Regions from separate parts of the Rhodovulum sp. MB263 genome, predicted to be linked through region 2. Evidence: riboswitches for the same ligand, from Rfam matches in the RefSeq annotation. Region 2 holds a riboswitch; each other region holds the start of a gene.

Region 1 (10,400 bases), on a different replicon from region 2:
GAGGAGATCGGCTATCCGCTGGTGATCCGGCCCTCCTACGTGCTGGGCGGCCGCGCCATGGAGATCGTCCGCGACACGCCCCAGCTCGAACGCTACATCAACGAGGCGGTGGTGGTTTCGGGCAAGTCGCCGGTCCTGCTCGACAGCTATCTCTCGGGCGCGACCGAGGTCGATGTCGACGCGCTTTGCGACGGCGAGAAGGTCCATGTCGCGGGCATCATGGAGCATATCGAGGAGGCGGGCGTCCATTCGGGCGACAGCGCCTGCTGCCTGCCGCCGCACAGCCTGCCCAAGGAGATCGTGGCCGAACTGAAACGCCAGGCCGAGGCGCTGGCCCTGGCCCTCGGCGTGGTCGGGCTGATGAATGTGCAATTCGCGGTCAAGGATGGCGAGGTCTATCTGATCGAGGTCAACCCGCGCGCCTCGCGCACCGTGCCCTTCGTCGCCAAGGCCACCGACAGCGCCATCGCCTCGATCGCGGCGCGGCTGATGGCGGGCGAGAAACTGTCGGCCTTCCCGATGCGCGCACCCTACCCCGCCGATACCAGCCCCGACACGCCGCTGCCGCTGGCCGACCAGATGTCGCTGGCCGACCCGATCATGCCCTGGTTCTCGGTCAAGGAGGCGGTGATGCCCTTTGCCCGCTTCCCCGGCGTCGACACGCTGCTGGGGCCGGAAATGCGCTCGACCGGCGAGGTCATGGGCTGGGACCGCTCCTTCCCGCGGGCCTTCCTCAAGGCCCAGCTCGGGGCGGGCACCGATCTGCCGCGCGAGGGTCAGGTCTTCCTGTCGATCAAGGATGCCGACAAGACGCCCGCGCTGGTCGAGACCGCCAGGGTCCTGGTCGATCTGGGCTTCCGCATCTTGGCGACGCGCGGAACGGCGGGCTTCCTGGCCGAGAACGGGATCGAGGCCACGCTGGTCAAGAAGGCCTATGAGGGCGGACGCACCATCGTCGACGTGATGAAGGACGGGCTGGTCCAGCTGGTGATGAACACCACCGAGGGCAACCGCGCGGTCGAGGACAGCCGCTCGATCCGGAATGTCGCGCTGATGGACCGCATCCCCTATTTCACCACCGCGGCGGGCTGCCATGCCGCCGCCCTGGCGATGAAATCGCGCGAGGAAGGCGAAATCGGGGTGCGCAGCCTGCAGGGCTGATCCGCAACCGCCTGACGATCCGACGCCCGGGCAGTCCCTGCCCGGGCGCCTTGTCTTACGGGCTCAAAGCCCCAGCGGCCGCGCCATCTTCACCGCGTAGCGGTCGGTCATGCCCGAGACGAAATCGGTCAGGGCATGAAGCCCCGAATAGGGGTCGCGGACATCGCGCAGATCCATTCCGGCCGAGGCGACCAGCTTGCGCAGATAGGGTTTGTCCTCCTCCATCGCCGCGACATTCCAGCCATGGCGGGCCAGCTCCTCGATCACCGCATGGAAGCGGTCGAGCAGCGCAAAGATCAGATCGCGCCCCGCCACTTCCAGCTCCATCTTGCGCGACGAGGGGAAGATCCGCTCATTCGCGACATCGGAAATCGCCGCAAAGGCCTCCTTCAGCGCGAAGACATCGGTCAGCTCGGCCGAGAACCGGCCCGCGAGAATGTCGTCATGGTGGTCCAGAAAGGTCGCGACACTGGCGCGGATGGCGCCATGGACGGCGCGGGCGCGCAGATGGCCCACATGCTCGGCGTGCGTCCCGCCGGGGACGGGTGCGACTTCCTTGCCGATCAGCGCCTCCAGCAGCGGCCGCACCTCGCCATGGGACAGGACGCCGGTGGTATAGGCATCCTCGAGATCGAGGATGTTGTAGCAGATATTGTCCGCCGCCTCGACAAGGAAGGCCAGCGGGTGCCGTTGCCAGCCGGCATCCCGGGGAATCAACCCGGTGCTTTCGGCCATCCCGGCCAGATGCGCGGCCTCTGCCTCGAAGGCCCCGTATTTCTTCAGGCCGATGGTGGGCGCGTCCCGGCCCAGCGCACCGTCTTTTGCGAGGCAGGGATATTTGGTGAAGGCGCCCAGAACGGCATGGGTCAGCCGCATGCCGCCCTCGAGCCGGTACATCTCCAGCCGGGTCAGGATCCGGAAGCCCTGGGCATTGCCCTCGAAATGCTCGAACTCCCGGCGCTGGCCCGGGCTCAGATCGGCCTCGAAGGGGCGCCGGGTCGCGAACCACTCCGAGATTGCATCCTCGCCGGCATGGCCGAAGGGCGGATTGCCGATATCATGGGCAGCACAGGCCGCCTGCAGGATATAGGACAGCTCGTGGCCCGCCCCTTCGGACAGGATGCCCCGCGCGGCCAGCGCCTGCCCGACCTCGAACCCCAGCGAGCGGCCCACGCTGCTGGTCTCGAGGCTGTGGATCATCCGGTGATGCAGGTGGTCGTTCTCGTAAAGCGGATGCACCTGCGTCTTGTTGGCAAGCCGCCGGAATGGCTGCGAGAAGATCACCCGGTCGAGATCGACCAGGAAGGCGGGCCGCTCGGGCGCATCCACGATCTCCGACTGTCCGTGCCGGCTTCTGGTCAGAAGCCGTTGCCATTCCATGTATTCCATCGCTTTCCCCTTCGGCCGGTCGGCGCCAGCATAGCGGCTTCGGCTTGCGGCGACAGCGCCGATCGCCTACCCCCTTCCCCGGGGCTGGCCCGTGATGGCGCCCGGGCGCTGGCAGGAAGACGTCTCCGCCTCCCGCCTTGCCGCAGGCATAGGCGCGCGGCGGCAGGGCCCGATGGCGGCACCCGAGGGTGCGCGAAGGTCGCACCCACTACATATTGACAAAATCGCCCCATCAGCATCAATATCATGCTGCTTTGGTTCCCGCGGTTCATCCCGTGGGCGAAGAGGGAAGCCGGTGAGAGTCCGGCACTGCCCCCGCAACTGTCAGCGGCAAGCCGCGGCCCCGTGATCCACTGGCGCAACATGCCGGGAAGGAGGGCCAGAGCGTCCGAGCCGTGAAGTCAGGAGACCTGCCAGAGCGGACCGAACGACCGCGAGCGGTGGGCTCGGGTGCGTGCGTCGGGCCGGCGGGTCCGCGTGCCTCCCTGCGTGCCGCCCCCTGACCAGAACCGAAAGCGAACCGCCATGACCGCCCCCTCGCCCCGTTCCGTCGTCACCCGCGACGGCCAGACCGTTCCCTTCGATGCCGGCCGCATCGCCCGGGCCATCGCCCGCGCGGGCGAGGCCACCGGCGAATTCGGCGCCGAGGAGGCCGCCCGCCTCACCGATCAGGTGGTGCGGGTGCTGAGCTTTCGCCATGCGGGCGGCGCGCCCGATGTCGAGGAGATCCAGGATGCCGTCGAGCAGGCGCTGATCGGCGCCAACCGGATCGCGACGGTGCGCGCCTATGCGGTCTATCGCGCCCAGCATGCGCGGCTGCGCGAGGACCGCCGGGTGCTGGTCGATGTCGAAAGCTCGATCAACGAATATCTCGACCGGTCGGACTGGCGGGTGAATGCCAACGCGAATCAGGGCTATTCGCTGGGCGGCATGATCCTGAACACCTCGGGCAAGGTGACGGCGAATTACTGGCTGAGCCATATCTACCCGGCCGAGGTCGGCCAGGCCCATCGCGAGGGCGACATCCATATCCACGATCTCGACATGTTCGCGGGCTATTGCGCGGGCTGGTCGCTGAGGACGCTGCTGCGCGAGGGGCTGAACGGCGTGCCCGGCACCATCGAATCCGCCCCGCCGATGCATCTGACAAGCGCCCTGGGCCAGATCGTGAACTTCCTCGGCACGTTGCAGAACGAATGGGCCGGCGCCCAGGCCTTCAGCTCGTTCGATACCTATCTGGCGCCCTATATCCGGCGCGACGGGCTCGATTTCGCCGCCGTCCGGCAGGCGATGCAGGAATTCATCTACAATCTGAACGTGCCCTCGCGCTGGGGCACGCAGACGCCCTTCACCAACCTGACCTTCGACTGGACTTGCCCGGAAGACCTGCGCGATCAGGTGCCGGTGATCGGCGGGCGCGAGGCGGAGTTCACCTATGGCGAGCTGCAGTCCGAGATGGACATGATCAACCGCGCCTATATGGAGGTGATGACCGCAGGCGATGCCAGGGGCCGGGTCTTCACCTTCCCGATCCCGACCTACAACATCACCCCCGATTTCCCCTGGGACAGCGAGAATGCCGGTTATCTGTTCGAGATGACGGCGAAATACGGGCTGCCCTATTTCCAGAACTTCGTGAATTCGGAGCTCGAGCCGCATATGGTGCGCTCGATGTGCTGCCGCCTGCAGCTTGACCTGACCGAGCTTCTGAAACGCGGCAACGGTCTGTTCGGCTCGGCCGAGCAGACCGGCAGCCTTGGCGTCGTCACCATCAACTGCGCCCGGCTCGGCCATCTGCACAAGGGCGACGAGGCGGGGCTTCTGACCGCGCTCGACCGGCTGGCGGGGATCGCCCGCACCAGCCTGGAACTCAAGCGCAAGGTGATCGAGCGCCATATCGAGGCGGGACTTTTCCCCTATACGAAACGCTATCTCGGAACGCTCCGGAACCACTTCTCGACGCTGGGCGTGAACGGCGTGAACGAGATGATCCGGAACTTCACCGACGACCGCGAGGACATCGCGACCGAGGCGGGCCAGGCGCTTGCCCTCAGGCTGATGGATCACCTGCGCGCCCGGATGGTCGAGTTCCAGGAAGAGACCGGGCACATGTACAATCTCGAGGCCACGCCCGCCGAGGGCACGACCTACCGCTTTGCCCGCGAGGACCGGAAGCGCTTCCCGGGCATCCTGCAGGCGGGCACCGACGATCAGCCCTATTACACCAACTCGACCCAGCTTCCGGTCGGATATACCGCCGACCCGTTCGAGGCGCTCGAACATCAGGAGCCGTTGCAGGCGCGCTATACCGGCGGCACGGTCCTGCATCTTTACATGGGCGAGCGGATCTCGTCGGCCGAGGCCTGCAAGAAGCTCGTGCGCCGGGCGCTGTCGTCCTTCCGCCTGCCCTATATCACCGTGACGCCCACCTTCTCGATCTGCCCGAAACACGGGTATCTCGCGGGCGAGCACGAATTCTGCCCGAAATGCGACGCCGAGCTGATCGCGGCGAAGCGCGCGAAAGCCAGCTGAAGGAGTGATCCGATGACCATGATCGACAAGGACATGACGACCCGGGATGCCGAAATCGTCCTGACGGACGAAGAGCGCACCCGCTGCGAGGTCTGGACCCGGGTGATGGGCTATCACCGCCCGATGTCCTCCTTCAACACCGGCAAGAAGGGCGAGGCCGCCGAACGGGTCTATTTCGACGAGGCGAAGGCGCGGCTTGGCTGAGCTTGCGATCTCCGGGCTGGTCCGGCATTCGAGCGTCGACTGGCCCGGCGAACTGGTGGCGACGGTCTTCTGCCAAGGCTGTCCCTGGGCCTGCCGTTATTGCCACAACACCGAGCTGCTGGCGGCGGGGCCGGGCCGGATCGGCTGGGACGCGGTCCTGGCCTTTCTCGACCGCCGGCAGGGGCTGCTTGACGGGGTGGTGATCTCGGGCGGGGAACCCTTGTTGCAGAAGGGCCTGCCCGAGGTGCTTGCCGAGCTTCGGGCGATGGGCTTTCGCACCGGGCTCCATAGTGGCGGCGCCTATCCCGCGCGCTTCGCCCGGGCGCTGCCGCTGCTCGACTGGGTGGGGTTCGACGTGAAGGCCCCCTTCGATGCCTATGACCGGATCACCGGCGCCCCCGGCAGCGGCGCGAAAGCGCGTGAAAGCTTGGGCCTGCTGCGCGACAGCGGCGTTGCCGCCGATCTGCGCTGTACGGTTCATCCCGCCCTGCTGAGCCCTGCCGATCTCGCCCGGATGGACGACGACCTCGCGGCACTCGGCCTGCCGTCCGCGCGCCGACAGTCGTTTCGCGCCGAGGGCTGCACCGATCCCGCACTCTGCCGGACACCGGAAAGCCCATCGCCGGCCATGCTGCCGCCTAGATAAAATCCGACGGTCTTTCCTGCTTGCGGAGCCGGTCTTTCGGAACCGGGGTAAGGGAATCTTTGCGGCTTTGTCGCCAAATGCCCCTATCCGCTGCATCACAGCTTCCAGCACAGACAGGCCAAGGGGACGATGAAACGAATTCTGCAAATGCCAATCGGGCCGCGTCTCACCATGATGATCGCCGCCATCATGGTCGTGTCCATGTCAAGCATGGGTGGCTTTCTCTACAACCGCGCCTATGAGTCGAGCTATAGCAACGCCGTCGCCGATCTCGAAGGGATGGCGCGCGACCAGGCCACCCGCGTCAGCGAGTGGTTCGCCGACCAGCGACAGGCGCTTGCGGCACAGGCCGCGAACCCCTTCATCGCCCGGGCGCTGAGCGAGTTTCGAACGGCCCTCGATGCGGCCCCGGATGGCGTTGCCCCGGTTCTCTCGGCCTATGGCAGCAACAATCCCTATCCGTCTGGCGAACACCAGAAGCTGGCCGATGCCGGAGACGGGTCGGATTACAGCCGCATCCATGCCGGTATCCATCCCGGTTTCGAGCGGATGCTCGAGTCTTTCGGCTTTTACGATGTCTTTCTCATCGCCCCCAATGGACAGGTGATCTACTCGGTCGTCAAGGAAGCCGATTTCGGCGAGGATCTCGCGACCGGTCGCTATTCGGGAACGGCTCTCGGCCAGGTCTTCGAGCGCGCCTCCAAGGCCCCGGCCGGCACATCCTTCGTCTCCGACATCCAGGAATATGCGCCCAGCGCCAACGCCCCGGCTGCCTTCATGGCCGCACCGGTCTTTGCCGAGGATGGCACCCGGCTCGGCGTTCTCGCGATTCAGGTTCCGATCGGCAAGCTCTCGGCCATGGTCACGATGGCCTCCGCCCTCGGCCGCTTAGGCGACATGTATATCGTCGGTGGCGATGGCCGTGCCCGTACCTATTCGCGGTATGAGAACCGTTTCAATGTGCTGAGCCCTCTGCCCGAACGTCCCTTCATCACCGCGCTCAAGACCGGCCAGAGCGGACTTTTTTCGCCGGTCGAGGGCATCACCGGCACCGACAGCATCGTGTTCACCACGCCGGTCGGGGTCGATTTCGCCAACTGGACCCTGGTTGTCGAACTCGACCGCTCCGAATTCCTGGCCGCGCTGATCGCGTTCCGAAACAGCGTGATCGTCTTCCTGCTGATCGGGCTTGCCGCCGGCCTCGCCGTCAGCGTGCTGGCCGCCCGTACGATCACCACTCCGCTGAAAAGCTTCATCGCCTCGATGAATGAGGTCTCAAGCGGCAATTACGCCAAGAAGATCGACGTCGCCGACCGCCTGGACGAGATCGGGGCGATGGGACGGGATCTCTCCGCCTTCCGGGATCGGCTGGCAGAGGCCGACCGCCTGTCGCAAGAACAGGAAGAACGTCGCGCAGAGCAGAAAAAGGTCGTCGACCGGCTGGGCAGCGCGATCCGCGCCCTGGCCGACGGAGATCTGACAGAAACCGTGCAGGAGAAATTCCCCGACGAATACGAGGCGCTCCGCCACGACTTCAACAGTTCGATGGCGACGATGGGCAACCTTATCGGAGCGGTTCAGATCAACGCCCATGCGGTTCAGAAACTTGCCGAGGAAATCAGCGACTCGTCCGAGAATCTCGCCCGGCGCACCGAAAGCCAGGCTGCGACGCTGGAGGAAACCGCTGCGGCGATGGACGAATTGACCACCAGTGTCCGCTCAACCGCCGAGGGCGCGACCGAGGTCTCGCGCTATGTCGGCGAGGCGCAGAACCGGGCACAGCAAAGCGGCCAGGTCGTCGACGAGGCGACCGGGGCGATGTCGGAGATCCAGCGTTCATCCGAAGGCATCACACAGATCATCGGCGTGATCGACGACATCGCCTTCCAGACCAACCTGCTGGCGCTCAATGCCGGCGTCGAGGCCGCGCGCGCGGGCGAGGCAGGCCGCGGCTTTGCAGTCGTCGCTTCCGAGGTCCGTGCCCTCGCCCAGCGTTCCTCCGAAGCTGCCAAGGAAATCAAGACGCTGATCGACACGAGTTCGACCCAGGTCGAAACAGGCGTCTCGCTCGTCAACCGCACGGGTGCCGCCTTGCAGGACATCGCCTCACGGGTGAGCAGGATTTCCGAACATGTCGAGGGCATTGCCACGGGGGCGCAGGAACAGTCCGTCGGGCTCGGCGAAATCAACGTCGGCGTCACCCAGCTCGACAAGGTCACCCAGCAGAATGCCGCAATGGTCGAAGAGGCAACAGCCGCCTGCGTCACCCTCAAACAGGAGGCCGACAAGCTCCTGGCCCTCGTGGCCCGGTTCCGGCTCGATGACAAGGCGATGGCGACAATGACGGCGCCGTCTCGACGTCCCTCTGCTCCCGACGCCCTGGAATGGGCCTTGAACGAGAAGCCTGCGCCGCAGAGACCGATGTCTGCAGGCTGGACCGAGTTCTGAAACAGCTCGCGTACTGCGCGCCATAAGCGCGTTGCCGCGGCGGCAGACAACGATGAGTATTGTCATGCCGCCGCCCCATCATCCTGAGAAGGGCTACACTGTTTGTTGTTTCGGAAAGCCGGCGAAGATCGAACAATCACCCGGCGTCCGACGCGTCATCCTGCGTCGCTTGACGGGCAACCGATTGCACAGGTCAGGACCAGTGCATCGCCAACCGGTATCCGACACGCCAAAGCAGAGTGTAGTGGGTCGCCGAAAGCCGTCCGCCCGCTAGGCCTGCGACTAACGCGTACGAGGACTGATAGTGTCGCGGCCAAGCGGCATAACGCGCCAGCGTCGCCTTCCAGGCGAAGCTGGCCCTTGAGGCGCTCGGGGACGATGCGATCATCGTCAAGCGGAAAGGAAACCGGGCAGGCATCAGACGGATGCTCGATACCTGGAGCCGTAAGTCTCCAGATCACCCGGCATCTACCTAGGCCGGGGCCATTGCCGGGGAGCCAAGCGGGTCTCCAGCGTGATGGGGCTGTGGGCTATCCACCGCCCCGCCAGAATCAACGGGCCCCAACCGGATTTCGGTAACAGCCCGTGTTTTCAGCGGAACATGGTGCTCGACTGCCCGAACCAACAGTGGTTCGCCGACATCACGTTCTCTCCGATGCAGCGGGGACTTCCACGCGCCAATGTCCTGAAAGCACTGGCGCACAAGGCTCTCCTCGCCACGATCATTGACGCCCCGCCATCCGGACCTGCCGGTTGCGTCCGGATGGCAAGCGACCTCGCAAGGAGACCGGCCCCATCGTCAAGTCGACGCAGGCGGACCGGCGCAACTGGGACAGTGCGGCACCGATACGGCGCCTGCAACAAGGTCGCGGGTGCCGAAGGCGAATTGTCTCCGCCTCTTGGGGCGGCAATAATGGCCCAGGCGCAGTATTCCTTTGCAAGGCCCACCCTGACATGTCCGACACCTCGCTCGACATCCAAGCCTCTGCCGAACGGGTAGCCGACTGCCTGCGCGACCGGATCGTCAAGGGAGAATGTCCTCCCGGATCCCGGCTGGTCGAACGCAGACTCTCGGCCGAACTGAATGTTTCGCGCACCCCGATCCGCGAGGCGCTGAAGCTGCTGCGCGCCGACGGGCTGGTCGAAATCTCGCTGCACCGCGGAGCGCAGGTGGTGGCCTATACCGCCGAAGAGGCCGAGAACCTGTTCGACCTGATCGCAGCCATCGAAAGCCTTGCCGCCGAGCGGCTGGCCGGGCGCATCAGGCCCGAGGTTCTGGCCCGGCTCGAGACATTGCACGAGCGCATGCTGAAGCAATATGCCGCGCGCGAGGCCTCGGCCTATTTCGACACCAATACCGAGATCCATGACAGCATCGTGCGCGAGGCGGGCAACCCGGTCCTGATCGACAGCCACCGGCGGATCGCGGTGCGGGCTCGGCGCGGTCGTTTCATGGCGATCTTCGATGCCGAACGCTGGCGCCAGTCGGTCGAAGAGCACGAGGGCGTCATGGCCGCCTTCCGCGCCCGCGACACGGCCGCTGCAGCGCGGATTTGGCGACTACATCTGCGCCATAGCGGCGAATCGGTCGCCGAGACATTGCGACGTCAGGGCGGCTAGGCCCCGGGCCGCAGCCTCGAGCGCGCTCGAATCCCAGGCAAAAGCTGACGCATATCGCCCATATTTCGGGCGGGCATACAAATGGCATGCCATTTCGGGGAAATGGAATGCCATTTTGCGCCGCTCGCCCCGCCATCTCCTATCGTTTGAGAGGATGACGGACAGCTTGGCAGGACGATGCGACTATTACTGGTGAACCCGAACATGACCGAGGCGATGACCGACCGCATGGCCGACATTGCCCGGCGTATTGCCCCGGCGAAGACAGAGATCCTGGCGCTGACCGCGCAAAGCGGATTCCCCTATATCGCCTCGCGCGCCGAGGCCCAGATCGGCGGCGCGCTGGCCTGCGAGATGATCGCCGACCACGCCGCCGGGGCCGATGCCGCGATCATCGCGG
Region 2 (10,400 bases):
AGGAATAGACCTCCATTTCCGGGCCCCAATGCTCGATCGTGACCGAGCTGCATCTGGCGCCCTTGCGCAGATAGGTTTCGCCGATCGAGATGTGGCGGCCCTTGCGCAGGTCGGCCGGCACGCCCGAGCCCGAAACCATCTCGACCTCGGCACCCTCGTCGATCAGGGTGATGTCATGGGTGAACTGCCGCGCCTGGGGCGTTTCCATCAGGGTGAAGCTCTGCACCGGCAGCCGCACCCGGGCGCCGGGCCTGACCCAGATGAAATGGCCGAGCGGGTCATGCATGTGCTCGGCAACCAGCCGGATGTGGTCGTTCTCCTCCGGATCGACCAGCCCGAACATCAGCCCCTGCACGAAGTCATAGCTCTTCAGCGCCTCGGCCAGCGGCAGGATCACCACGTCGGGATCGTTCGACAGCGCCATGCGCATCCGGTGATCGGCCAGAACCGAGGTGCCGGCGCGGGTCGTCTCATCCGCGAAGCCGACATCGTGCAGGATGTCGCGTTCGGCATTGGTCAGATCGTTTTCGGGGGTCGTCGCCAAGTCCATCTGTCTCTCCTTCTGCTTGGCCCGCGCTCAGGCGGCGGCGGGCACGGTGTAGCCATGGGACCGGACATGCCGGAACAGCGCCCCGGGATCGCCCGAGTGCAGCAGGCGCCCGTCCTTCATGATATGGGCGCGGTCGGCCTCGACATGGGACAGGATCAGCCCGGTATGGGTGATGACGAGGCCCGCGCGGGACCGTCCCTTGCGGTCGGTGCTGCGGGTGATCCGGCGGATCGCCTGTCCGATGGCGCTGACATGTTCCAGATCGACCCCGCTTTCGGGCTCGTCGAACAGCATCAGGCGCGGGTCCTGCAGGAACAGTTTCAGGATCTCCCAGCGCTTGATCTCGCCGCCCGAGAAACCGACATTCATGTCGCGGGTCACGAAATCGGACAGATCCAGTGCCGCCGCCTCGCGCGCGAGGATATCCGAGGCGCCAAGGGCCGCGGCAAAGGCCGAGACCGAGACGCCGCCCAGGCTGGGCGGGCGCTGGAAGGCCATCCCGATGCCCAGCCCGGCCCGGTCCTGCAGGCTCAGATCGCGAAGCGGCGTGCCGTCGAAGCGGATCCCGCCGCCGGTGATGCGATAGCCGGGCAGGCCGAGAATGGTGGCCAGCAGGCTGGACTTGCCCGAGCCGTTCGGGCCGAGAAGCACATGCAGCTCTCCGTCGCCCAGTGAAAGGTTGATATCGTGGAGAACCGGTTGCCCGGCCACCTCGACGCACAGGTCGGAAATCTCAAGCATGGCCCCTCACATGATCGATGCGCGGTTCGGCCTGGCTTGAGACTCTTGTCGCTGGGACCGGCAGGAAAAGCCTAACCGCGATCCCGAGTGTTTCAATCAGAATTGAGGTCTGGCGACTGCGTCAAATCGAGCCCCCCGGGCGGCGCTCGGTGGGGAGCGGCCTCATGCGGGAAAGGCAATCCGTAGAAAGACATAAGGAAAACAGCAGCCTGCATTGCCCAGCCGGGACCGGCGACGACCGACATATCCGCCTTGCTGACGGCGCGCCGCGGCACGGGGCAAGGGACAGTCGCGCCGCGATCACGCCGCGCGACGGCGGCCCGCTCCCTGCTCGCCCGACCGACAGGGGGCTGCGCCTTTGCCATGGGCGGGCGGCGGATCCGGGGCTTTCTGCCCGGACGGGGCCGTCCCCTGCCGGTTCAGCCCGGCCCCCGGGCGCGCCGCCCCCTGTTCAGTTGCGGGGCGGCGGGGCCGGGCTCGGCTGGCGCCGGGCCACCGATGGCAGGGTCAGCCAGGGCCCGACCTTCAGCAGGAAGCCCGTGAAGGCCAGGGTCCAGAGCGTGCCGCTCAGAGCCAGCCCGCCAATGGCGCCAAAGCCCTGATCGGGCAGGACCGCGCGTGTCACCGCCGCCGCGCAAAGCAACAGGAACGCGGCGGTCAGCAGCCCTCCGGCCTGAAGCGGCCGGCCGGTATGGCCCATCGAGGCCCGCATCATGACGGCCAGCGTCATCCCCCCGATCGCGCCGATGCCCAGCAGGTGCAGCCCGGCCACCGGCGCCCCCAGCGCCAGCGCGGCAAATCCCAGCGGCAGGAACAGATAGGCGATATGCAGGGTCCAGAGGATCGGTGCCCGCCCACAGCGCCAGCCCCGCCAGCGCGCCAGCCGCACCAGATGCAGACCCGCCAGCCCGGCAAAGGCGGCGGACAGGCCGGGCAGGCCCGGCGCGAAGGACCACAGGGTCAACACCGCGGCGCTTGCCAGAAGCGCCAGCCGGTCGAACCGGCCGAAGGGCGCGGGCAGGGCGCCCGGCCCCTGCCGGCTCAGCCAGTTCCGGGTGAAGCTCGGCACGATCCGCCCGCCGATCAGCAGGATCAGGAAAAGGGTGCAGGCAAAGCCCGCGCGAATGCCGATATCGGCCGCGCCCCGCGTCATCGCCTCGACATGGAAGGTCGCATTGGCGGCGGCCATCAGCCCGACCGGCACGATCACCGCGAGGTTGCGCCAGTTCCGTCCCGCGACGATCTCGATCAGGGCGATTGCCGCCACCGCCAGCAGGAAGGACAGGTCGAGCGCCATCACCGCCCAGGCGGGCAGGGCGATCACCCCCGCGACGGCCAGTCGTGCCAGCAGCCACAGCCCGCTCAGCGCCACCAGCGGCAGGCCGCGTCGGGGCATCCGTCCGGTCCAGTTCGGGATGGCGGTGAACAGAAAGCCCGTCAGGACCGCGGGCACATAGCCGAACAGCATCTCGTGGATATGCCAGTCGCGCGGGCCGAAGGGGCCGGCAATCGCGGCATGCCCGGCCCAGACCGCCAGCCAGAGCGGGATGACCGCCGCCGCGAACAGCGCAGCCAACAGGAAGAACGGCCGGAAGCCGTAGGAAAACAGGGCAAGCCGCGACAGTCTGGTCATGATGGTTCCTTTCCGGATTGGGCGGGGCTCTGCCCGGATTTGCGGCCCTGCGAAGACCTCGTCGCCGCTGTCAAGGCATCCGCGCCGGGAGTTCCCCGAAGGGCCCGGCCGTCCCGGCAGGCTGTTGCGTCCCGGCCAGGCCGATCCGGGGCGGCACCGCCATGCCGCTTGCGAGGGGCGGCGCGCGCCTGGCGCCGGGGATGTTCGCACCGGGGATAGCCGGGCCGGTACCGCGCGGCCCGGGGCCCGTGCCGCCGCCAGTCGTCCGGCGAGTGGGCAGCCTCTCGTCGAGTTCCGGGGCATCCGGCCCGTTCCCGGGTACGAAAGGCCGCCCCGCAATGTCGCCGCGGCCGGGCCTTGTCCCCTTCCGGGAGAGCGCCGATGCGGCACGGGCGATGGGGCTGCCGCAACAGGGGGGACAGCAGATGTCGCAGGGGAAGCCTCCTTTCGCCGTCATATGCGTTTTCATGCCTTCCCTTTTGCGCTGTCGCGGGCCAGACCTCATTGCGTTTCGACAAATTCGGGGCCGGTTCATGGTCGCAAAACTGGATGAAAGCCTGTTGCAGGATGTCGGCCCGTTCCGGCGGCTCGACCGGGGACAGATCCGCGAGATCCTCGATCTGGCCACCGCCCGGCGTTTTGACGAGGGCGCGGCCGTGTTCCGCGAGGGCCACCCGGCAGAGCGTTTCCATCTGCTTCTGGACGGCGTGATCCGGGTCATGCGCATCACCGCCGAAGGCACGGCGGTGACCGCGCTCCATATCCCGTCGGGGCAGCTTTTCGGGATTGCCCGGGCGCTCCGGCGCGAGAGCTATCCCGCCACGGCGATCTGCGCGCGGGACTGTCTGACGCTGTCCTGGCCGATGAGCCTCTGGGACGGTTTCACGGCCCGCTATGACGGCTTCGCCGAAGAGGGCTACAGGACCGTCGGCACCCGCGTCGGCGAGATGAATGCGCGGCTGATCGAGATGGCCACGCAACAGGTGCAGCAGCGCGTGGCGGGGGCGCTGTTGCGGCTGATCGCGCAGTCGGGCCGCGAGGTGGAGGCGGGGATCGAGATCGCCTTTCCGGTGACGCGGCAGGACATCTCGGACATGACCGGCACGACGCTGCACAGCGTCAGCCGCCTGCTGAGCGCCTGGGAAAAGGCGGGCATCGTGGCCAGCCGCCGGCGCCATGTCACCGTGACCGATCCGCAGCGTCTGGGGCTGATCGGCGACGGACGGTAAGCCGCACCGCCGGGCGAATGGGCGCAGGCCCCGCGCCCCGGACCCGGCCGCCGGGCGACACCGGGGGAGGGGCGGAAAGACATCGGAGACATGTCGCGAAAGGTGGCATCGGCGCATGTTCTCGGCGCGAGGGGCCTGTTCGCGATCCAGGCGCCGGGCGGAGCGACGGCCTTCCGAATCCAGGCCTTGTCGGCGTCTGCCTTGGAGGTCTGGCGCCCGGCCGGAGAGCGGCGCATCCCCGGCCGGTCGGGACCCTCTGCGGCAGATCCCGGCGAAAGGGCGCCCGCAGGAGACAAGACGGGCCTGCCTCCGTTCCGGGCGCCCCGCCCCGTCCCCTTTGCGTCAGGTTTCGCCCCAGATCGCCTCGGCGCTCTTCACGACCAATTCCAGCTTGCGCTTCTGGTCGTCCTCGGTGATCTCGTTGCCATGCTCGGTCGAGGCGAAACCGCATTGGGGTGCGACGCCGAGCTGGCCGATATCGACATATTTCGACACCTCGTCATATTTCGCCCTGATCCAGTCCAGCGATTCCAGCTTGCCGGTCTTGGTGGTGATGAAGCCGGGCATGACCCGCTTGCGGCCCTTCGGCAGCGCGGCCAGCGGCTCGAGCCCGCCGGCCCGCCCGGTGTCGTATTCCATCAGGTAGATATCGACCGAGGTGCCGTTGAAGATCGCGTCGGCCGCGACGTGATAGCCGCCCTCGGCCACATGCGAGGAGCGGAAATTGCCGCGGCACATATGCATCCCGATCACCATGTCGGCCGGGCGATCCTTGATCGCCTCTTCCAGCATCCAGGCATATTTGCGGATCAGCGCGTCGGGATCCTGGCCCATGGCGCGGCGCTCCTCGCGCTGGGTCTCGTCGCCGAGATAGGCGAAGAAGATGTCGTCGAGCTGCAGATAGCGGCAACCGACATCGTAGAAGGCCCTGACCGCCTTGCGGTAGGTCGCGGCGATGTCATGGAACATCAGCTCCTGATCCAGATAGGGCTTGTGCTCGATATTCTCGGGAACCATCCGGTAATGGCAGGCCGAGGGCCCCGGGATCGAGATCTTGGCGATGCCCTCGCCCGGCGCCACCAGATCCCTGACATAGGTGAAATGCCGCAGCATCGGGTGATCGGCGGGGAAATCCAGCGGCCCGGTCAGATGCGCCTCGATGGGCGGGGTCTTGTGCTTTGTCTGAAACGGCAGGCTGCGGGTCGAGGGCTTCATGTCCAGCCCGGTCAGCATCCCCATGAAATCGTAATGCCAGAACTGGCGGCGGGCCTCGCCATCGGTGAAGACCTTGAGACCGGCGGCCTTCTGCATCGCAACCATGTCGGGGATCTCGCGGTCCTCGACGGCGCAGAGCTCGGCGCCTTTCAGGCCCTGCATCCTGGCCCCGGCAATCGCCTGCGGGCGCAACAGCGAGCCGACATGATCTGCCCGAGGAAGCGCAGGGCGGAGGGAGGAGGTATCTTCGGTCGTCATCGTGACATGCCTTTCGAACGGCCCGCGCTCGGCGCGCGCCGGAACTGGAAACGAAACCCCGCGACCGGCGTCGCGGAGCGGCGGTGTCACCTTTGCGGAAGGCCGCTCCCGGCACGCCCCACGCGGCCGGAACAGGTGATCGGTCCAGGCAGGTTTCCTGACTCGCGGATGAGCGCCTTGCCCGGCCTTCCCGGCGCGCGCGGCCAGTGGCATTGTCGGGCAGGCTGTCCGCCTACAGTTGCGGGGGCAGTTCCGGCTCCGGCCGACGGGCCGTCCCGGATTCCCTTTTCACCGGACATCGATCCGGCACCTGAACCGCGCCAGAGATGCGAGAGCGGCGCGCGACTGTCAATGCGCCGGGCTTTCAGAAGTTTTCATGACAATGATGAGGGCGCTGCAGGTTCCGCACCTGACCCGGCCCGGTCAGCGCGGTTTGCGCGGCCTGACATAGAGTTCCAGCTTGTGGCTGACGATCTCGAAACCGTGCTTGCGGGCGATCTCTTCCTGCAGCCGCTCGATCTCGTCGGATCTGAATTCGACCACCTCGCCGGTCTCGAGATTGATGAAATGGTCGTGATGCTGTTCGGGGGCCGGTTCGTAGCGCAGGCGTCCGTCCTCGAACATGTGGCGTTCGATCAGCCCCTTCTCGGCAAGCTTGTTCATCGTCCGGTAGACGGTGGCGATGTTGATCCCCGGCTCGATGGCGGCGACCCTGCGATGCAGCTCTTCGACATCGGGATGATCCCCGGCCGCATCCAGCACCTCGAGGATGACCCGGCGTTGCCCGGTGATGCGAAGACCGTGCCGCCGACAGATGTCGAGCAAGGACTCGGGGCTGGCTTTGGTCATGGGGCGTCCGCTCCGTCGGTGATGTCCTGTGCCCGACACCGGAGCGGGCCGGTCGGGCTGAAGCGATGCCATAGCATGAACGCGTGGCAAGGTCATCCGGCTTGACGACAGGCAGGGCCGCCGGACCCGGGCGGCCGGGAAGGCAGGCAGGGGGTGGCAGGCCTCCGGTTGCGGGCTGCAATTGCAAATAACTTGCAACAAGCCATGGGGCTGCTATCTGTATCTGCGACTCTCTTGCAACTGGGCGGCCCGTGCAGGGCGATTGCCCGAACCCTGGAAAGGACGGTCCATGAGCCTGAAGATGACAGGCCTGATCGGGGTGGCGGCTACGGCCGGGCTGATGGCGGGCGCCGCACTTGCGGATGCAGACCGGATGAAGGTGGTGACGACCTTCACGGTCCTGGCCGACATGGCCCGGCATGTGGCAGGCGATGCGGCCGATGTGGTCTCGATCACCAAGCCGGGGGCCGAGATCCACGGCTATGAGCCGACGCCGCGCGACATCCTCCGGGCGCAGGATGCCGACCTGATCCTGTCGAACGGCCTGAATCTCGAGCTGTGGTTCCAGCAGTTCCTGGACCATCTCGGCGACGTGCCCTCGGTCACGCTGAGCGAGGGCATCGACCCGATCCCGATCGCCGAGGGCGCCTATCGGGGCAAGCCGAACCCGCATGCCTGGATGGGGCTCGAGACGGCGCTTGTCTATGTCGACAATATCCTCGACGCCTTTGCCGAGCACGACCCCGCCAATGCCGCGACCTATGTCCGGAATGCCACCGCTTACAAGGACGCGCTGCGCGCCACGCTCGAGCCGCTGAAGGCCGAGATCGCGACCATTCCCGAGGCGCAGCGCTGGCTGGTCACCTGCGAGGGCGCGTTCAGTTACCTGGCGCGGGATTTCGGGCTGAAGGAGCTGTATCTCTGGCCGATGAATGCTGATCGGATGGGCACGCCGCAACAGGTGCGCGCGGTGATCGACGGGGTCAGGCAGAACGATGTTCCGGTGGTCTTCTGCGAAAGCACCGTCAACACCGCCCCGGCCGAACAGGTCGCGCGCGAGACCGGCGCCAGATATGGCGGGGTGCTCTATGTCGACAGCCTGTCGGAACCGGGCGGACCGGTGCCGAGTTATCTCGATCTGCTGAGGGTCACGTCGCAGACCGTGGCGGACGGGCTGAGTGCAACCGCGAACTGACGCCCGGTGGGGCAGACGGCCCTGCCGGGGCGCGACATCCGGCGGGGTCTTTCCGGGAGGAGGGACGGCATGAAGGATGAGCTGAAGACGGACGGGGCGCCGCCGCCAGATGCCGCGAATCCCGACGCCGCAGACACCGCGGGCGGCATCGAGGCGCGCGGGGTGACCGTCACCTACCGCAACGGCCATACCGCGCTGCGAAACGCCTCGTTCCGGATCCCGCGCGGCACCGTCACCGCCCTTGTCGGGGTCAATGGCGCAGGGAAATCCACGCTGTTCAAGGCGATCATGGGCTTCGTGCCGGTGGCGCAGGGCGATATCCGCCTGCTGGGCCTCGGCGTGAAGGAGGCGCTGCGCCGCAACCTCGTCTCCTATGTGCCGCAATCCGAGGAGGTGGACTGGTCCTTCCCGGTTCTGGTCGAGGATGTGGTGATGATGGGCCGTTACGGCCATATGGGCTTTCTGCGCCGGCCCGCGACGGCAGACCGCGCCGCTGTCGATGCCGCGCTCGGCCGGGTGGGGATGCTCGAGTTCCGCCACCGCCAGATCGGCGAGCTGTCGGGGGGCCAGAAGAAGCGCGTCTTCCTGGCCCGCGCGCTGGCCCAGGACGGGCAGGTGATCCTGCTCGACGAGCCCTTCACAGGCGTCGACGTGAAGACCGAGGACCAGATCATCGCGCTTTTGCGCGCGCTGAAGGACGAGGGCCGGGTGATGCTGGTCTCGACCCATAATCTGGGCTCGGTGCCCGAATTCTGCGACCGCACGATCCTGGTGAAGGGCACGGTGCTGGCCCATGGTCCGACCGAGACCACCTTCACCCGCCCCAATCTCGAGGCGGCCTTCGGCGGGGTTCTGCGCCATTTCACCCTGGGCGGGCCCGATCTGCACGAGGATGACGACAGCCGGCAGGTCTCGATCTTCACCGATGACGAGCGCCCGCTGGTGCAATATGGCGAGCGCACCCGCAAGGCGGAGACGCGGGAATGACCGCGCTTCTGGAGCCTTTCGCCTATGGCTACATGACCAACGCGATGTGGGTCTCGGCGCTGGTCGGGGGTGTCTGCGCCTTCCTGTCCTGCTACCTGATGCTGAAGGGCTGGTCCCTGATCGGGGACGCCCTGTCGCATTCGGTGGTGCCGGGGGTGGCCGGGGCCTATATCCTCGGGCTGCCCTTCGCGCTTGGCGCCTTTCTGTCCGGCGGGCTGGCAGCGGGGGCGATGCTGTTCCTGTCGGACCGCTCGGGGCTGAAGACCGACGTGGTCATCGGCATCATCTTCACCTCCTTCTTCGGGCTGGGGCTGTTCATGGCCTCGGTCAACCCGATGTCGGTCTCGATCCAGACCATCACCATGGGCAACATCCTCGCCATCACCCCCGGGGACACGCTGCAGCTGGCGATCATCGGCATCGTGTCGCTGACGGTGCTGGTGCTGAAATGGAAGGACCTCATGGTCACCTTCTTCGACGAAAGCCATGCCCGCTCCATCGGCCTGCGCCCGGGGCTTCTGAAGGCGGTGTTCTTCGTGCTGCTCTCGGCCAGCGTGGTGGCGGCGATGCAGACGGTCGGGGCCTTCCTGGTGATCGCCATGGTGGTGACGCCGGGCGCGACGGCCTATCTGCTCTGCGACCGCTTCCCGAGGCTGATCCTGACTGCGGTCGGCATCGGTGCCGCGACCGGCTTCGCGGGCACTTATCTCAGCTACTTCCTCGACGGCGCCACCGGGGGCGTGATCGTGGTGCTGCAGACCCTGATCTTCCTCGCGACCTTCCTTCTGGCACCGAAACACGGGCTTCTGGCCGCCCGGCGCAAGGCCGCAGCCGCCCTGACGGCGGAGGGGGCGTGATGCTCGACACGTTTCTGATGCCGTTCCAGTTCGGCTTCATGCAGAAGGCCTTCGCGATCGCCCTGATCGTCTCGGTGCCGACGGCGCTGCTGTCCTGCTTTCTGGTGCTGAAGGGCTGGGCGCTGATGGGGGACGCGGTCAGCCATGCGGTTCTGCCGGGGATCGTGCTGGCCTATGTCGCCGGGCTGCCGCTGATCCTGGGGGCCTTCGCGGCCGGGATGCTGACCGCGGTCGCCACGGGGTTCCTGTCCGGAAACAGCCGGATCAAGCAGGACACGGTGATGGGCGTGGTATTCTCGGGCATGTTCGGGCTGGGGATCGTGATGTTCGTCGCGCTCCGGACCAATGTGCATCTCGATCATGTGTTGTTCGGCAACATGCTGGGCGTGGGGGCCGGGGATCTCTGGACTGCGGGGGCGATTTCGGCCTGCGTCAGCCTGGTGCTGGTCGTGAAATGGAAGGATCTGATGCTTTACGCCTTCGATCCGGCCCAGGCGAGAGCCTCGGGCCTGCCGGTCGGGTTGCTGCATTACGGCCTGCTGGCAATCCTGTCCCTGACCATCGTGGCGACGCTTTCGGCCACCGGGCTTGTGCTGGCGGTCGGGCTGCTGATCTCGCCGGGGGCCATCGCCTTCCTGATCGTGCGGAGCTTCGGGCGCATGCTGGCCGTGTCGGTCCTGGTCTGTGCCGTGGCGATGCTGGGCGGAACCTATGCCAGCTTCTTTCTCGACAGCGCACCGGCGGCCACGATCATCCTGGTGCTGACGGGCCTGTTCGTTCTGGCCTTCCTGCGCCGCCTGCAGCAAACCCGGGCCGCGTCCCGCAAGGCCGCTTGACGCGCCCCCACGCCCTTCCGCCGACCTGCCCCTGAGGGCCGCCGCGCGCG
Region 3 (10,400 bases), on a different replicon from region 2:
GAAACAGGCCTGGCAGACCCTTTCGGGAGGCGAGCGCCAGCGGGTGCATATCGCGCGGGCGCTGGCGCAGACACCGCAGGTGATGTTCCTCGACGAGCCGACGAACCACCTCGACATTCACCACCAGATCGAAATATTGGCCATGGTCCGCGACCTCGATCTGACCAGCGTCATCGCCCTGCATGACCTGAACCTCGCGGCCATGTTCTGCGACCGGATTGCGGTTATCGAAGGAGGGGTCATGCGCGCCTGCGGCACACCGGATGTTGTCCTGACCCAGGACGTCCTGCGCGACGTGTTCAGGGTCACGGCGCATGTCTGCACCTATCAGGATGCGCGTCGGCCGCATATCCGGTTCAGCGCGGAATGAGACGGTCCGTATGGCGCGCGGCCCGGACCCTGGTCCGGATGATGGCAGAATGACGGACCGGTCGGTCTTCGCCGCACCCCGTCCTGCCGGCCGGAACGAGCGGCTGGGCATCACCTTGCGGGTGCTCTCGACCCTCGCATTTGCCATGATGGGCGTCTGCGTGAAGGCGCTTGGCGACGCCGTCCCGCTGGGACAGGTGGTGTTCTTCCGCTCGGCCGTGGCCCTGCTGCCCTTGATCGCCTTCCTGTGGTGGCGCGGAGAGTGGCCCCGCGGGCTGGCGACGTCCCGTCCCATGGGACATATCGGTCGCTGCCTGATGGGCGCGGTCGCGATGTTCACCTCCTTTGCGACGATCCGGCTCCTGCCGCTGGCCGAGGCGACGATGCTGTCCTATCTCGCGCCGGTGATGCTGGCCCTGCTGGGCTGGGCTCTGCTCGGAGAGAGGCCGAGCGCAGGCCGGATCGGCGGTGTCGTGCTCGGCCTTGCCGGAGCGGCGGCCTTCTGCCTGCCCGCCTTTGCCGGGGCCTTGCCCGACAGCGGCGCCCTGGGCGTGGCCCTGGGGCTTTTGACCGCGGCTCTGACGGCCGGTGCGCTGATCCAGGTGCGCCGACTGACACTGCTGGGCGAAGGCGCCGGAGCCATCGCCTTCTGGTTCGCCGTGGTCTCGGCCCTGATCGGCCTTGCGACACTGCCCTGGGGCTGGGTCTGGCCCGGTCCGGCAACACTCCTGCTGTTGATCGGAACCGGGCTGGCGGGCGGTATCGCCCATATCCTGATGACGCTGTCCTTCAGCCATGCCGATGCCTCGGCACTGGCCCCCTTCGAATATCTTTCGGTTCTGTGGGCCGTGGCGCTGGGTTTTGCCTTTTTCGCCGAACTGCCGGGCCTGGCCTTCCTGCTGGCAGGGCCATTGATCCTGACAGGCGCCTTCGTCGCCCGCCCGGCACGGCGGCAATAGTCCCCGCGAGCTTTGAAGGGCGGCGCCTGTCCTTCCGGCATCCGGACGCCCCTGCCCGGCTCGCCCCGAGCGCAACAGACCGCGCCGGAATAGCGGTTGCGGGCAAAGCCGATGAGGCAGGTCTTCGACCGCGCCGCGGATGCGGCAATAAAGCCACGGAAAAAGCCGTGGAGCGGTCCGGCGAGGCGGATCCGGGCTCCGGTCGCACCCGCGCGGGGCCGCTCCAGCCCGGCGCCGCTCGCCCCGAGCGCATCAGGCGGCGGGACCGCCAAAGGAAGGGCTTTCGTCGTTTCAGGACAGTGACGCCCCGACAGAACGGACAGGCCGCGAGCTCTCGAGGTAAGGTTTTCCGGAATGACGCCTGCGACCGGCAGGCAGTTGACCCGATAGGGGTTTCATGCTCTGTGCTCGGTCGCCGGTTTCCCGTTTGGGAATGAAAAGGGAATTCGCCGCGGGCCAGATGTCCCGCGAACCGAAACTGCCCCCGCAACTGTAGGCGGCGAGCGGCGGTCCGACAACGCCACTGGGCATCTGCCTGGGAAGGCCGGACCGGCGGACGACCCGTCAGTCAGGAGACCTGCCGGCATGAAACCACCATCAACCGGGCGGGGTTGCCCGGGGAAAGGGATGTTCATGCCCGGATCTTTCGGCCGTGCTCAGCCAGGCGCGTCTTGCGCCAGCCAAAGAACTGACATCCGCCCAGCCCGCAAACCCCGGGGCCCGGAAGCCAATTTCCGGAGAGTTTCCATGAACACCAAGACTGCCTTCCTTTCGGCGGCCCTTATGGTCTGCGCGGGCATGGCCCAGGCCACCGACTATCCCCTCACGCTGGAGAATTGCGGCCAGACCCTGACCTTCGACGCCGCCCCCGCGCGCACCGTCACCGTCGGCCAGGGCACGACCGAGATCCTTTACCTGCTGGGTCTCGCAGAGCGGGTGAAGGGCACCTCGGTCTGGTTCACCGATGTCCTGCCGCAATTCGCCGAGCTGAATGCCGGGATCGCGCGGCTGGCCGACAACGATCCCAGCTTTGAGAGCGTGGTGGCCGCGCGGCCCGATCTGGTGACCGTACAATACGAATGGCATATCGGCGCCCAGGGCATCGTCGCCACCCGCGAGATGTTCCATGATGTCGGCGTGCCGACCTACGTTCTGCCCAGCGACTGCGCCGGCAAGGATAACAGCCGCGGGTCGGACGGCACCCGGACCGAGATGTTCTCGACCGACTCGATCTACCGGTCGATCGAGGAACTGGCGCGGATCCACGATGTCGGGGAGCGGGGCGCGGAACTGATCGACGAGCTGAAGGCACGCGAGGCCGCAGCCATCGCACAGGCCCGGGCGCTGGATCTGCCCGAAACGGCCTCGGCGGTGTTCTGGTACTCGTCCGCCGAGATGGACATCGACCCCTATGTGGCCGGGCGGAAGGGCGCGCCGGGCTACATGATGCAGGAGCTCGGGATCGAGAATGTCGTGGCCTCCGACGAGGAATGGCCGACCGTGGGATGGGAGAGCATCGCCAGGGCCGACCCGACGGTGATCGTGCTGGCCGAGATGACGCGCCGCCGCTTTCCCGCCGACGATGTCGAGAAGAAGCTTGAGTTTCTCCGCACCGATCCGGTTGCGAAGGAAATGACGGCGGTCCGGGAAAACCGGATCGTGGTGATGGACGCCCAGGCGATGGATGCAACGGTGCGGGCGATCTACGGGCTGGAGGAGCTGTCCACGGCGCTGGCCGGATTCGATCTGAGCAAATGAGGTCCGGCGCCCGTCGGGCCCGCTGGCACTGGGGGTGGATCGCCCCCCCGGTGCTGCTGGCCGCGCTGATCGCCGGAACCGCGATCGGCGAGACCCGCATACCCGCCGCGACCGTGTTCCAGGTGCTGGGCAACAAGCTGTTCGGCACCCTCTACCCGGTTGCGCGGATCGACGAGGGCATCGTCTGGAACTACCGCCTCGCCCGCGCGGTGGTGGCGGCCGCCTGCGGGACGGGGCTCGCCCTGTCGGGCGTCGTGCTGCAGGCCCTGCTGAGGAATGCGCTGGCCGATCCCTATCTGCTGGGGATCTCCGCCGGGGCCTCGACCGGCGCGGTTGCGGTCACCGTCGCCGGGCTCGGCGCGGGCGCGCTCTCGCTGTCGACAGGCGCCTTCGCCGGGGCGCTTCTGGCCTTCGTCATGGTCGCGACCCTGGCGCGCGCGGCAGGCGGCGGCACCGGGCTGCAGGCCGCGGGCGTGATCGTACTGGCCGGGATTGCGGGGGCACAGCTCTTCAACGCGATGACCGCCTTCCTGATCGCGAAATCCGCCAATGCCGAACAGGCCCGCGGCATCATGTTCTGGCTTCTGGGAAATCTCTCGGGGGCGCGCTGGCAGGACAGCCTGATTGCCGTGCCTGCCGCGGCCTTGGGGCTTGGGGTCTGCCTCTGGCATGTGCGCAGCCTCGACGCCTTCACCTTCGGGGCTGACAGTGCGGCCTCGCTCGGCATCAACGTGCGCCGGGTGCAGGCGGTGCTGATCGGGACGGCGGCTCTGGTCACCGCGCTGATCGTGTCGCTGGTTGGCGCCATCGGCTTTGTCGGGCTGGTGATCCCCCATGCGATGCGGTTCCTGGTGGGCGGGCGGCACCGGCTGCTGGTGCCGGCCTCGGCGCTGGCGGGCGCGGTGTTCCTGATCGCGGCGGATATCGTCTCGCGCATCCTGATCCCGGGACAGGTGCTGCCCATCGGCGTGATCACCGCGCTGATCGGCGCGCCCGCCTTCGCGGCGATCCTGATCCGGGGGAGGGCCCGGAAATGATCCTGAGCGGGGAAGGCCTTGGCTGGCGGGTACAGGGGCGCGCCATCGTCTCTGACATCACGCTGTCGGTCATGCGCGGCGAAAGGTTCGGGCTGATCGGCCCGAACGGGTCGGGAAAGTCGAGCCTGCTGCGGATGCTGGCCGGTATCCGGGCACCAAGCGAAGGCGAGGTGCGGCTGGAGGGGCGCCCCATGAGCCGCCTTCCCCGCCGCGAGGTCGCGCAGCGGGTGGCGCTGGTGGAACAGCAGGCCGAAACGACCGAGCGGATCACCGTCCGCGACGCGGTCGAGCTGGGGCGCACGCCCTGGCTCTCGGCCCTGCATCCGTTCTCGGACGAGGACGAGGCCGCGGTCGAGGCGGCGCTGATCGCCGTCGGCATGCAGGATTTCGCCGCCCGCCACTGGCATACGCTTTCGGGCGGCGAGCGGCAGCGGGTCCATATCGCCCGCGCGCTGGCGCAGCGGCCCGGGCTGCTGATCCTCGACGAACCGACCAACCATCTCGATATCGGGTCGCGGCTGTCGATCATGGCCCTCGTGGAGCGGCTGCCGGTGACGACCATCGCCGCGCTGCACGACCTCAACGAGGCGATGGCCTTCGACCGGCTGGCCGTTTTGCAGGGCGGGCGGCTGATCGCGCTCGGCCCGCCCGGCGAGATCCTTGTCCCGGCGCTGCTGCGCGAGGTGTTCGGGGTCGAGGCCCATCTGTTGACGGATCCGGCGGACGGTGCCCGGGTTCTCCGTTTCAAGCCTGTTTGATGAAAGACGCAAATGATGCGAAGACTTGCTCTCTCTGTGCTGTTGCCCGCCATGATCCTCTCCGCCCCCTTCGCGGCGGCAAAGACGGTCGAGGTGAAGATGCTGAACCGCAACGCCTCGGGCCCGATGGTCTACGAGCCGGATTATCTGGTGATGGAGCCCGGCGATACCGTGCGGTTTCTCGCCACCGCGCCGGGCCATAATGCCGGAACCATCGACGAGATGCTCCCGGCCGGGGCAGAGCCCTTCAAGGGCCAGATCAACGAAGAGATCGAGGCGACCCTGACAGAGCCCGGCATCTACGGGATCAAGTGTTCGCCGCATTTCGCGATGGGCATGGTGATGCTGATCCAGGTTGGCGACCGGCCAGCGGCCGAGACGGATCTGCCCGCCGGGCTTCCGACGCGGGCCGACAGGCGCCTGCGCGAGATCATCGCCCGCCAGAACTCCGGGCAGGAACAGGCAGAACCGCAGACGTCCCCCGAGCCGGAGGCCGGGCCGGACACCGCGCCGGACACCGAGTGATCCGCCGCCACCGCGCCTGCTGTCCGCAAAGGCAGGAGTTCGCCGCAAGCGGGCGCGGTCTGTTTCCCTTCCCGGGCATCGGGCGCAAGGTCTCGCGGCCCGAACGCGCATAGCGGAAAGCCCGGGAGCCCGTCGAGATGCGCTTCGCCCACCCGAGGCGCATACCCGTGCCTCTCCGCCTTCACCACCGGACCCCGACTGGCGCCCGGGACGCGTTCGACAGAGCCGCAACCGTCCAGCCGCTCTGCAAGCTCGCCGAGCCACCGCGGCAGGATCGCCCGCGGCAAGCCCCGGCAGCGCGTCGCCCTGCAGGGTCGCGCGTCATTCGGCCGGAAGCCGCGCCCTCTTCGGAACAGACCCGGATATCGCGCCCGAAGGCCGCGTCGAGCTGTAAAAGCACCTGCATCGTCAACAGGCGCCGGCGGCGCTCGATCTGGCAGGGATAGCCGGGCGAGACGCCCGCCTCCCCTGAGCCTCCCCTTAACCAGGGGCGCCTCGGTCCGCCCGCAGGTCTTGCAAAGCGGCCACCGCATGCCGCCAAGGCCTCCCTCACACCAGCCACGTCCCGGAATTCGCAACCTTCGCATATCTCAGGAAAAACCTCGAAGGTCTTCGCATTTTCAGTACTTTTCAGGGTAAATCTCTCCGATTAAGCCAAATGAAACCTCCGGGAAATGCAAAGGTTGCGAATAATGGTTCCGTGCTCACCGCAGAATACAGGCACATCGACAGCCCCCACCCGGGTGACCGCGCTGATCTTTCCCGAGACGGTCAACCCCCACGGCACGCTCTTCGCGGGCGCGGGGCTTGCGATGATGAGCAAGGCCGCCTTCCTCGCGGCCAGCCGCCGCGCCCGCCGCATGGTGGTGATGGCGGGATCCGAGAGGATCGCGTTCCGCACCCCCGTCCTGCCCGGCGAGGCGCTGGAACTGACCGCCATCGTGACCCGCATCGGTCGAAGCTCGATGAGCGTCGAGGTGACCGGCGAGGCAGAAACACTGACGACCGGGGCGCGCCATCTGGCGATGACCGGCCGTTTCGAGATGGTCGCGGTCGACGAGACCGGACGTCCGACCCCGATAGCCATACCCACGGAGGAGAAGACCCGATGAAGGACGGAGCACCGCAGCTCGAGCTGCACCGGCTGCACATGCACAAATCGGCCGATGCACTGGCCCGCGAGGACCAGCTGGCCTGGAAACTGGCGGAACTCGCCGCCGATCCGGTCTCGGTTCCCGACGATACGGCCGGGATGATCGTGAACCGGGTGATCGACAACGCGGCGGTGGCGGCGGCCTCGGTGGCGCGCCGTCCCGTGGCCTCGGCCCGGGCGCAGGCGCTGTGCCACCCCTACAGGCGCGGGGCGACGGTCTTCGGGATGCCGCAGGACACCCGCGTCTCGCCCGAATGGGCGGCCTGGGCCAATGGCGTGGCGGTGCGCGAGCTCGACTTTCACGACACCTTCCTCGCGGCGGATTATTCGCACCCGGGCGACAATATCCCGCCGATCCTCGCGGTCGCCCAGCATTGCGGGCTGTCGGGCAAGGCGCTGCTGCGCGGCATCGCGACGGGCTATGAGATCCAGGTCAATCTGGTCAAGGCGATCTGCCTGCACGAGCACAAGATCGACCATATCGCGCATCTGGGCGTCTCGGCCGCGGCCGGGATCGGCACCGCGCTGAACCTGCCCAGAGAGGTGATCTACCAGGCGATCCAGCAGGCGCTGCATGTCACCACCACGACGCGGCAGTCGCGCAAGGGCGAGATTTCCAGCTGGAAGGCCTATGCCCCTGCCTTCGCGGGCAAGATGGCGATCGAGGCCGTCGACCGGGCGATGCGGGGTGAAGGCGCGCCCAGCCCGGCCTGGGAAGGCGAGGACGGCTTCATCGCCTGGATGCTGTCGGGCCCCGATGCGGTCTATCAGGTGCCGCTGCCCGGCAGGGGCGAGCCGAAACGCGCGATCCTCGAGACCTATACCAAGGAGCATTCGGCCGAGTACCAGAGCCAGGCGCTGATCGATCTTGCGCGCCGCCTGCGCGGCGAGATCGGCGATCTGCGCCAGATCGAGAGCATCGTGATCCATACCAGCCACCACACCCATCACGTGATCGGCACCGGCGCGAACGACCCGCAGAAGATGGACCCCACGGCCAGCCGCGAGACGCTGGATCACTCGATCATGTATATCTTCGCCGTGGCGCTTGAGGACGGCGCCTGGCATCACGAGGCATCCTATGCGCCGGAACGCGCCGCGCGACCCTCGACGGTCGATCTGTGGCACCGCATCTCGACGCTGGAAGATCCGGACTGGACGCGCCGCTATCACAGCCGCGACCCGCAGGAAAAGGCCTTTGGCGGTCGCGTGGTGGTGACGCTGAAAAATGGCCGGGTGATCGAGGACGAGATCGCACTGGCCGATGCCCACCCGCAGGGCGCCCGCCCCTTCGAGCGACCCAATTACGTCAAGAAGTTCCTGACGCTTTCCGAGGGCATGCTCGACGCAAAGGAACAGGACCGGTTCCTCAACGCGGCCGAGGGCCTCGCGGAGCTCCCCGAGGGCGGGCTGGACGCCCTGAATTTCACCGCCCTGCCGGAGAAACTTGGCACGCATTGCCCCAAGGGCCTTTTCGAGCGGAGCGGATCATGACCGGCATCATCAGGAAACCGAAGAAATCCGTCGCCCTCTCGGGCATCGTCGCGGGCAACACGGCGCTTTGCAGTGTGGGTCAGACCGGCAACGACCTGCATTACCGCGGCTATGACATCCTCGACATCGCCGAGGCCTGCGATTTCGAGGAGATCGCGCATCTGCTGATCCACGGGCATCTGCCCACGACGGCCGAGCTGACCGCCTACAAGGCCAGGCTCAGGCGCCTGCGCGGTCTGCCCGCCGCGCTGCGCCAGACGCTGGAGGCGATCCCGGCCGCGACCCATCCGATGGATGTGCTGCGCTCGGGCGTCTCGGCACTGGGATGCGTGCTGCCCGAGCCCCATGACCAGAACCCGGCCGCGGCGCGCGACATTGCCGACCGGCTGATCGCGGTCCAGGGCTCGATGCTGCTTTACTGGATGCATTACGCCCGGAACGGCCGCCGAATCGACGTCGAGACCGAGGACGAGACCGTGGCGGGGCATTTCCTGCACCTGCTGCATGGTGCGCCGCCCGGCCAGGATCATGTGCGCGCGATGCACACGACCCTGATCCTTTATGCCGAGCATGAATTCAACGCCTCGACCTTCACCGCACGCTCCATTGCGGGCACCGGGGCGGACATCTATTCGGCGATCACCGGGGCCATCGGCGCGCTGCGCGGGCCCAAGCATGGCGGTGCCAACGAGGCTGCCTTCGAGATCCAGAAGCGCTATGCCACACCCGACCAGGCCGAGGACGACATCCGCCGCCGTGTCGCCGCGAAGGAGGTCATCACCGGCTTCGGCCATCCGGTCTATACGGTTTCGGACCCGCGCAACGTGGTCATCAAACGCGTGGCCCGGCATCTGGCCGAGCATGAGGGCGCGACCCGGAGGTTCGACATCGCCGAGCGGATCGAGGAGGTGATGGCCGATGCCAAAGGCATGTTCCCCAATCTCGACTGGTTCTCGGCGGTGTCCTATCACCTGCTGGGCGTGCCAACCGAGCTGTTCACGCCGATCTTCGTGATCGCGCGCACGGCGGGCTGGGGCGCGCATGTGATCGAACAGCGCGCGGATGGAAAGATCATCCGCCCCTCGGCCAATTACATCGGCCCCGAGAACCGCCGCTTCCTGCCGCTCGACCAGCGCGGCGGGCTGCTGACCGATCAGACGGAGGCGTAAATGCCCTATCTCGTTGCAAACGACCTGCCCGACCTCCCGGCGCCCGCGCGGTTCCGCGCGGCTCTGGCCCGGCCCGGGATCTACCGCCTGCCGGGCGCCCATAACGGCATGGCCGCGCTTCAGGCCAAGGCCGCCGGGTTCGAGGGAATCTATCTGTCGGGCGCGGCCATGACCGCCCAGATGGGCCTGCCCGATCTCGGCATCATCACCGTCGACGAAGTGGCCTTCTTCATCCGCCAGATCGCGCGTGCCTCGGGCCTGCCGCTGCTGGTCGATGGCGATACCGGCTATGGCGAGGCGCTGAACGTCATGCACATGGTCCGGACCTTCGAGGAGGCGGGTGCTGCGGCCGTCCATCTCGAGGACCAGCTTCTGCCCAAGAAATGCGGCCATCTGAACGACAAGAAGCTGGCCCGCCCCGAGGACATGGCCGCCAAGATCGCCGCCGCCGCCCGCGCCCGGCGCGATCTTTTCATTATCGCGCGCACCGATGCAGCGGCCTCCGAAGGTCTCGAAGGAGCGGTCGTCCGCGCGAAGCTTTATGTCGAGGCAGGGGCCGAGGCGATCTTCCCCGAGGCATTGAATTCGGTCGAGATGTTCCGCGAGCTCCGCGCCCGGCTGCCCGGGGTAAAGCTTCTGGCCAACATGACCGAATTCGGCCGGACGCCTTCGTTGACGGCGGCCGAGTTCCAGGAGCTGGGCTATGACATGGTGATCTGGCCGGTCAGCTCGCTGCGCGTGGCCAACAAGGCCCAGGAGCGGCTTTACGCCGAGCTTGCGCGCTCGGGCTCTGCGGCCCGGCAGATCCCCGAGATGCAGACCCGCGCCGAGCTCTACGAGACGATCGGTCTGAACGCCTATGAGGCGCTCGACCGCTCGATCGTGGCCAGCGTGGTACCCCAGCCGGCCTGACCGGCAGGGGCAAAGACGGTCGGGGCAGTGAAGGCTCCGGCCCATCCAGCCCGGCGCACACAGAGGATGAAGGCGTTCGCCACCGCCTGGGAGCCAGCGTCCCGTCAGGCCGCGCCGGGTCGTCCGAGCACGTTGATATGAAGGCCATGACCGGCATCGCGCAAGGCCTCCATCACCTCGAACTGGTGCCGGATATCGAGCGCGGCGGTCGGCTCGTCGAGTAACAGGGCAACGGGATCGTGGGACAGCGATTGCGCCAGCACCGC

Evidence for each region. Region 2 has a riboswitch for cobalamin ahead of B5V46_RS18265 (5-methyltetrahydropteroyltriglutamate--homocysteine S-methyltransferase). Riboswitches for the same ligand answer to the same signal wherever they lie in the genome.
Region 1: another riboswitch for cobalamin. It lies ahead of B5V46_RS05125 (ribonucleoside triphosphate reductase); the one in region 2 lies ahead of B5V46_RS18265 (5-methyltetrahydropteroyltriglutamate--homocysteine S-methyltransferase).
Region 3: another riboswitch for cobalamin. It lies ahead of B5V46_RS03130 (ABC transporter substrate-binding protein); the one in region 2 lies ahead of B5V46_RS18265 (5-methyltetrahydropteroyltriglutamate--homocysteine S-methyltransferase).

Annotation. Positions count from the first base shown of each region.
Region 1 is NZ_CP020384.1:1,053,901-1,064,300, reverse strand. It holds gene carB (carbamoyl-phosphate synthase large subunit) at 1-1,161, shown strand, start outside; gene dgt (dGTP triphosphohydrolase) at 1,225-2,550, opposite strand; cobalamin riboswitch at 2,789-2,983, shown strand; partial or broken gene B5V46_RS05125 (ribonucleoside triphosphate reductase) at 3,076-5,286, shown strand; gene B5V46_RS05115 (anaerobic ribonucleoside-triphosphate reductase activating protein) at 5,279-5,932, shown strand; gene B5V46_RS05110 (methyl-accepting chemotaxis protein) at 6,104-8,380, shown strand; gene B5V46_RS05105 (GntR family transcriptional regulator) at 9,335-10,000, shown strand; gene B5V46_RS05100 (aspartate/glutamate racemase family protein) at 10,178-10,400, shown strand, end outside.
Region 2 is NZ_CP020385.1:19,680-30,079, forward strand. It holds gene B5V46_RS18245 (SufD family Fe-S cluster assembly protein) at 1-550, opposite strand, end outside; gene B5V46_RS18250 (ABC transporter ATP-binding protein) at 578-1,291, opposite strand; gene B5V46_RS18255 (NnrS family protein) at 1,743-2,924, opposite strand; gene B5V46_RS18260 (Crp/Fnr family transcriptional regulator) at 3,458-4,153, shown strand; gene B5V46_RS18265 (5-methyltetrahydropteroyltriglutamate--homocysteine S-methyltransferase) at 4,496-5,626, opposite strand; cobalamin riboswitch at 5,756-5,955, opposite strand; gene B5V46_RS18270 (Fur family transcriptional regulator) at 6,050-6,475, opposite strand; gene B5V46_RS18275 (metal ABC transporter substrate-binding protein) at 6,765-7,670, shown strand; gene B5V46_RS18280 (manganese/iron ABC transporter ATP-binding protein) at 7,740-8,657, shown strand; gene B5V46_RS18285 (metal ABC transporter permease) at 8,654-9,514, shown strand; gene B5V46_RS18290 (metal ABC transporter permease) at 9,514-10,350, shown strand.
Region 3 is NZ_CP020384.1:635,262-645,661, reverse strand. It holds gene B5V46_RS03140 (ABC transporter ATP-binding protein) at 1-370, shown strand, start outside; gene B5V46_RS03135 (DMT family transporter) at 420-1,328, shown strand; cobalamin riboswitch at 1,728-1,928, shown strand; gene B5V46_RS03130 (ABC transporter substrate-binding protein) at 2,076-3,086, shown strand; gene B5V46_RS03125 (iron ABC transporter permease) at 3,083-4,123, shown strand; gene B5V46_RS03120 (ABC transporter ATP-binding protein) at 4,120-4,881, shown strand; gene B5V46_RS03115 (pseudoazurin) at 4,933-5,406, shown strand; gene B5V46_RS03110 (acyl-CoA thioesterase) at 6,150-6,518, shown strand; gene B5V46_RS03105 (MmgE/PrpD family protein) at 6,515-8,053, shown strand; gene prpC (2-methylcitrate synthase) at 8,050-9,222, shown strand; gene prpB (methylisocitrate lyase) at 9,223-10,134, shown strand; gene B5V46_RS20125 (ATP-binding cassette domain-containing protein) at 10,239-10,400, opposite strand, start outside.